2 regions of the Paenibacillus sp. NPDC058367 genome follow, and region 2 is predicted to be linked to the other one. Evidence: a T-box and tRNA genes for the amino acid it is inferred to sense, from the RefSeq annotation. Region 2 holds a T-box; the other holds one or more tRNA genes.

Region 1 (3,424 bases), on a different contig from region 2:
TGGATTAAATTGGTTTTTAATTTCTTTGCTTTGTGGCCCATTGGCTACATTTTTTCTTGTAATATCGAGTAAGCTGCAAATTCATTAGCCCATTATATTTCGGGAGGGGATTTTTTGCTGAAAGCACTAAGGTTGTTCGGTATTTTATTTAGTGCAGCAACAATCATTCTGGCAATACTATTTTTCCGCGGTCAGGATCAAGTGATCATGTCTTGGACAATGATGGGGATGTGTGGAGCTCTGATTTTTAATGGAGGAGCTACCTATTTTAAAACTAAAGATAAAATGGCTGCTCTGTCTTCGATTGTTGGGATGGTACTCTTAATATTCTCCCTTACTAAATTTCCATTTTAATAAAAAACCCCATCAACCTATAAAGGTCGGTGGGGCTTTTTTACGTTTTATCTCTTTTTCAATCAAGTTATAGTAGGTTGCTGCAGGCTATGCTTATTTCTTTTTCTTCTTTGTAGGTCCAATCTGGCGCCTTACTTTATTGTTCTCATCAACCTCAATAATATAAATGTCCTTCACTGTACCGGAAAGAGTAAACCATTCACGTAGAGCATCAGCTTCAGTCATTGGTCCCAATATTCGTTTTCCCCTATAACATATAAAAAACACTCCTACTCCTTAGTGAGTTTGCGAAAATGCAATAATCCTCAAAACGATACTCATTAACGATTTTCAGTAAGTCTCATTATTTTATATTAATGCTAAATTATAGGAGATGCAATATTGAGAGATTATTCCTGTTTAGTTCAAATAACATTTAGATAAGGAATCATAGGGATGAGGCCCCATAAGGAGAGATAAAGGGTTCCAGATATAATTGATAATCATTATCAATGTTTGAGATGTAATTAACTTAAATAGATTGTGTAACGGATCGGAGTGAAATGTAAGATGAAGTTGGAAGATCATATTGCCGCATGGATTTATGCAGCCGTTAATGTGCTGGATATTCGACATGCTGTGATGGAGCCTGGGGATAAGCTGCAAGGCTAAATATTGATTTTTCGTATTATTCCGATATCTAATCTTTTGATAAGCAGCTAGATTTTGTAGTTGAGAAGCTAGTGTCAACATATGAAAAAAATAGAAAGCTAGATGATAAAACAGCTGTTATCCCTAATTTAAGAGGGAAATCGTATTTCGGTCTGTTTTTACTCCTAGGAATATTGCTGCTGCTTTCAGTAGCGGCTTCTTTCTCTTTTGGCTCTGATTCCATGAGCCTGAAGATGGCATGGACAGCGATAGAATTGAAAGGATTGTAAACAGGCTTCCACGTATTTCATGTTGCAAAAGTGGGAAGGAAATTATATATCAGTAAAGCGGAATTTAGGAATTGGTTGGAGGATAGAAGCGATGATATTTTCCCAGAGGATCACATGAACTGATACGAAAAGTAATCGCGATTCGTATCAAATTCGTATCACAGGGGTTTTTAATAGAATGATAAGTGAATAGAAAACAAAAAAAGCCTTGAAATTCAAGGCTTTTCGATATAGGACGGATGGGGTTCGAACCCATGACCCCTACCCTGTCAAGATAGTGCTCTCCCGCTGAGCTACCGTCCTGCGACGAATTTCATAATACCATACGATAGAGTAGGATGGCAATTCTTTTTTTACAATCTATAGGGATGATAGTTTACATAGTCTTTAAAATAATAATAAGAAAAGGGGATGCCGCTCCATCCCCATGAGCCACGTCAGATAAAGAACGGGAGTAGAAATATATCGCTTATGCCGAAAAAAGGGATGCGTCGTGGAAAGAAGCGACGTCTTGGGAAAAAGCCAGGCCGGAAGCCAAATTGTCTATACGCCGATTCGTGTGTAGGCATTCCGTTTAAACGTTCTACCATTTCGTTGCTAGGAACCGCAAGAGTAACATAGTTTTGATCTACATGGGCAATAAAGCCATCAAAGGACTGACCGTCAGTCGTTGTAATACCAACGTATTTGTTCATACAATTCCAACTGACCTGTTGATGTAAATTTGCATTTGTATCCATAAATAACCTCCTCAATTGAATAACCCTGATAACAGTCTATGGTTCGTAGCCTATAACGTTCACGGCGTTAGCCCATAGGGCAACCATAAAATTTGGGTTATTTTGTGTGAGGTGGTGGTTGTGTATTGGAGCGGAATCACTTTCTACCCTTGAATAATAGTGAAAATTATCCATTATCTGTTTGTTTGACGTTGAAACGATTCTAAAAGTTGCGTCGTATACTTAACCAAGTGCTTTTTTATGGAAATACTCCTTAAGCGCTTATGATAAAATGGAGGGTAATGTACAGCAGTTAGATAAAAATTGAAAGAAAAAGGAGCTTGAGATCTTGCCGCAAAATGAGCAGAAAAAGAATTCTTCCACGCCATGGAAATGGTTGGGGGGCGGGGCGGCGATGCTCCTATTTAAAGGAAAGGCGATTTTGTCTCTTCTGAAAATAGGTAAAATTGCCGGGCCGTTAATATCAATGATGATTTCAATATGGGCTTATGCTTTGATTTATCCGTGGGGGTTTGCCGTGGGCTTTGTCCTGCTCCTGCTAGTCCATGAATTAGGACATGTAATAGCAGCGAAACGGATCGGGCTTCCAGTCAGCGCTCCGCTGTTTATACCATTTTTGGGAGCTTTAATTACAATGAAGAAACAGCCGCTGGATGCCCAGACAGAAGCTTATATTGCTTTTGGAGGTCCGATCTTAGGAACCATTGGGGCTACAGCCGTTTTTGGAGCGGCTTATTACATGGATAGTCCACTTCTCTATTCCTTGGCTTATATAGGTTTTTTACTTAATCTGATCAATCTGCTGCCGATTCACCCGCTTGACGGCGGCCGTATTGCAACCGCGGTGACGCGCTGGCTGTGGCTTGTGGGGCTCGTGGGTGGTTTAGCCATCATCATCTATATGCGTTCGATCTTGTTCTTTATTATTTGGGCGTTATTTGCTTACGATCTGTATAACAAATATGTGAAGAGACGCACTAACAATCGCCTTTATTCTGTAACGAAGAGTTTCTTAATTCCAGTAGAGCCACTTAGAGATGCAGGCTACATGATTCCAGGACCAGAGCATAGAAGAGATTTACCTTTTACTACTTACAGTGATTTGGAAAGACAGCAGTATGTAGGGGTGAGATGGGATCAACTGAACTACATTGGTAGAGCTACGCTTCCGCAGCAATGCATCATTGAAAAGGTACGTATCTCGCAGCTAGAGCCTGTGACCTTAGAGAATGGGCTTCATCTAAAGATGAATTGTGATATCAGCTATTCTGTCTATGAGAACGACAAGTATTACGATGTGCCGGCTAGCTCACGCTGGAAATACGGTATCGCTTATTTTGTATTAGCTGGCTTTTTGGGAGGAATGATGTACATGGTCCATGCCGTTGGAAATGTGAATCTATAAGGGTT
Region 2 (3,424 bases):
TATTGATCTGCTCACGATGCGCACAGTGAATATAACAGGCGTATTATCACTGCGGGGAATCGGTGGTGCGGAGCCTCAACCACAACCGGCCTGGCAGCAGGAAGAGTACACAGTTGCCTATTCCCCTCTCAGTGATGACAGGGTAATCGAAGCATCTGCAGAGAACCAAGAGCACGAAACTGATGCACTTTATGAAAATTCTCAGTGGACCTTTGGCGAGGATGCATCGGAGGTTGCCGTAGAAGAACATGAGCATGCTGAAGCTAATGCAGACGCATCAGAGGCTCCACTGGTCTCAAGTGGAGCTGGTCATTCGTCCCCTATAGTGAATTTCTCATCCGCTCATGAGAAGGACAAGGGCGCGAAAGCTCGGACGCATAGTCTGGATTCGCAAACAGAGGATTCCAAAGCAGGAATAGCGGATTACTGGTTTAAAGCTGAGTCACAGAATGAAGCTGAGGCCACTCAGCTGAATCAAGTTAGCCAGGCGAGTCAAGCGGATCAGGAGCAAGAAGCTGAATATACTTTTGCTTCAAGAGAAACCGCTGTTCCAGCAGCTAATGCTGATGTGGATCAAGATATTGCCGTATTCGCTTCGGAAAACGAGGCCAATAATGAGCTTCATGCACAAGAAGAGAATGCTCAGCCGATCCACGAGAATACGAATGAAGTTTTTGTTTCTCAAGAGACTGTGCCACAGTCAGAGGAGAAGCAAGATCTTAAGATTGCGCTAGGAAGCAAGAAAGATGCTGAGGCTCCAGTCAAAGAACATCTCACCTTCTCTTCATTACTCAGCTCTAGTCGTTCTCGTAAAGAACAAGAGGCTCTCCTATCTGAAGGAAATGCATCGGCTGCAGCGATCATTCCAGAGGCCGGAAATAATACGGAGTGGAAGAGCAGATTCATTGCTGGAGCAGATGGCGCTAACCTATTCCGTAAGGTTCGCCTTTGCATCGTGCAGCGTGAAGAAACGCTGGATACAATCGCAGAGAAATATCAGCTAAGTGCGCGGGAGCTGGGAATGTATAATCGATTGTCTGGGCAGAGTGTAGAAGAAGGGCAAGTGTTGTACATTCCGTAATTGAATTACAATGCGTACTCATATGAATAGGTGAATCCCGATCTGATAGTAGATCGGGATTTTTGTCAAATATAAGAATATATAAGTTTCACGTTATACATTATCCTTATATTTCTCGAATAAACGCTTACCCTCCGTAAAAGGATGTCGAAGGCGTTTATTCTTGTGTGACCGGAGAACGTTAGAATGTGGGGTATCTAACCAACGCAGAGTGATGAATCGAATGAAAATTCGACATATGCACGCTATAAGTCGAAATTCCGCTTAAAGTCCCGCTGTAGAAGCCTATTCAGGTTGACTAGGGATGACTCAAAATGTATTATGGAGTAAGCAATATCTAAGTAAAGACTGGGAACGGGAAGAGTAGGCGGTCAGCCCTTCAGAGAGCGGAATGCAAGTGCTGTGACATTCCGTAGGATACAGCCACCGAAGTCGCCCCGGAGTCGCCCTTCTGAGCTTGTCTTCATGGATATGAAAGATAAGTTAGGATGTGGCCGGTAGCAGCCGTTATCTGTACGAGTGTCGCGCTAAGCTTCTGAACCGTAAGGTGAAAGAAGTGCAGGTTTATTTTTCATTGGCGCGAAACAAAGGTGGTACCGCGAAAGAATGGCCTTTCGTCCTTTGAGACGAGGGGTCTTTTTGTTTTTTAGAAACCAACTACAAGTAACCAAGTGGAGGTATCAAAGAATGGCTGACCAAAACAATCTAACAGCGGCAGAGTTGCCGAACTTGCAAGATACAGCGGCAGATGCTGCCGCTGCAAATGATTCTAAGAATGAAGTGCCAACCACGTATGATCCGAAATCGGCAGAAACCAAGTGGTATTCCTATTGGACAGAGGGTGGATATTTCCGTGCAGGCGGGCGTCCAGATGCAAAAGCATACAGCATTGTAATCCCGCCACCAAACGTAACGGGAATGCTGCACATTGGTCATGCGCTTGATTTTACGCTTCAGGATATCCTGATTCGTACAAAACGGATGCAAGGCTTCGACACGTTGTGGCTACCAGGTACGGACCATGCCGGTATCGCAACGCAGACAAAGGTAGAGCAAAAGCTGCGTGAGCAGGGAATTTCTAGACATGATCTCGGCCGCGAGAAGTTCCTGGAGCAGGTGTGGGAGTGGAAAGATAAATATGCGAACACCATTCATGAGCAGTGGGCTAAGATGGGGCTTTCCCTTGACTATTCCCGCGAACGTTTTACCCTGGATGAAGGGTTGTCGAAAGCTGTACGCGAGGTATTCGTTAAGCTCTATAATAAAGGCTTGATCTACCGCGGCAAACGCATTATCAACTGGGACCCGGCGGCTCGTACAGCATTGTCGGATATCGAGGTTGAATATAAAGAAGTTAATGGTCACTTGTATCATCTGCGTTACCCGCTCAAAGACGGTAGCGGATTTATTACAGTAGCGACCACACGTCCGGAGACCATGCTGGGTGATACAGCGGTTGCTGTTCATCCGGAAGATGATCGTTATAAAGATCTGATCGGCAAAACGTTGATCCTGCCGATTATTGGCCGTGAGATTCCGATTATCGCTGATGATTATGTAGACAAAGAGTTTGGTAGTGGTGCGGTTAAGATTACACCAGCTCATGATCCGAATGACTTCGAGATGGGTCAACGTCACAATTTACCGCAGATTAACGTAATGGATGAGAGCGGTACGATGAATGAAGAAGCAGGACCTTACCAAGGTCAAGACCGGAGTGTATGTCGTAAGGCCATTACTGCTGACCTGAAGGAGCAAGGTGTGCTGATCAATATCGAAGATCATGTGCATCAAGTAGGACACAGTGAACGCTCTGGAGCGGTTGTTGAGCCGTACTTGTCCACACAATGGTTTGTAAAGATGCAGCCACTGGCTGAAGCTGCCATCAATGCACAGAAGGATGGGAACGGGGTTAACTTTGTACCGGACCGTTTCGAGAGAACTTACCTGAACTGGATCGAGAACGTACGTGATTGGTGTATTTCCCGTCAGCTGTGGTGGGGACATCGTATTCCAGCATGGTATTCCGAGTCTACTGGTGAATTGGTTGTGGCAAATGACGAGGAAGAAGCGCGCCGGATCAGTGGTCTAACCGACTTGAAACAGGACGAAGATGTACTGGATACCTGGTTTAGCTCTAATCTGTGGCCTTTTGCCACACTAGGATGGCCAGATGAGAACAGTGCAGATTTCAAACGCTATTATCCGAACGATGTGCTCGTAACAGGCTACGATATTATTTATTTCTGGGTAGCGCGGATGATCTTCTCAGCTCTTGAATTTACCGGAGAAAAACCTTTCTCAGATGTATTGATGCATGGTTTGGTACGGGATTCCGAAGGT

What was found. A T-box is a leader RNA that pairs with one kind of tRNA and senses whether it is charged. The one in region 2 lies ahead of ACFWMP_RS28215 (valine--tRNA ligase), so its partner is inferred to be a tRNA-Val.
Region 1: it encodes a tRNA-Val, which carries the amino acid that the T-box ahead of ACFWMP_RS28215 (valine--tRNA ligase) is inferred to sense. The anticodon was not compared.

Annotation. Positions count from the first base shown of each region.
Region 1 is NZ_JBHXIZ010000001.1:643,749-647,172, reverse strand. It holds gene ACFWMP_RS02985 (hypothetical protein) at 115-354, shown strand; gene ACFWMP_RS02980 (hypothetical protein) at 448-588, opposite strand; gene ACFWMP_RS02975 (hypothetical protein) at 1,077-1,274, shown strand; tRNA gene ACFWMP_RS02970 (tRNA-Val) at 1,506-1,577, opposite strand; gene ACFWMP_RS02965 (hypothetical protein) at 1,712-2,014, opposite strand; gene ACFWMP_RS02960 (site-2 protease family protein) at 2,343-3,419, shown strand.
Region 2 is NZ_JBHXIZ010000008.1:34,966-38,389, reverse strand. It holds gene ACFWMP_RS28220 (LysM peptidoglycan-binding domain-containing protein) at 1-1,081, shown strand, start outside; T-box leader at 1,423-1,706, shown strand; gene ACFWMP_RS28215 (valine--tRNA ligase) at 1,769-3,424, shown strand, end outside.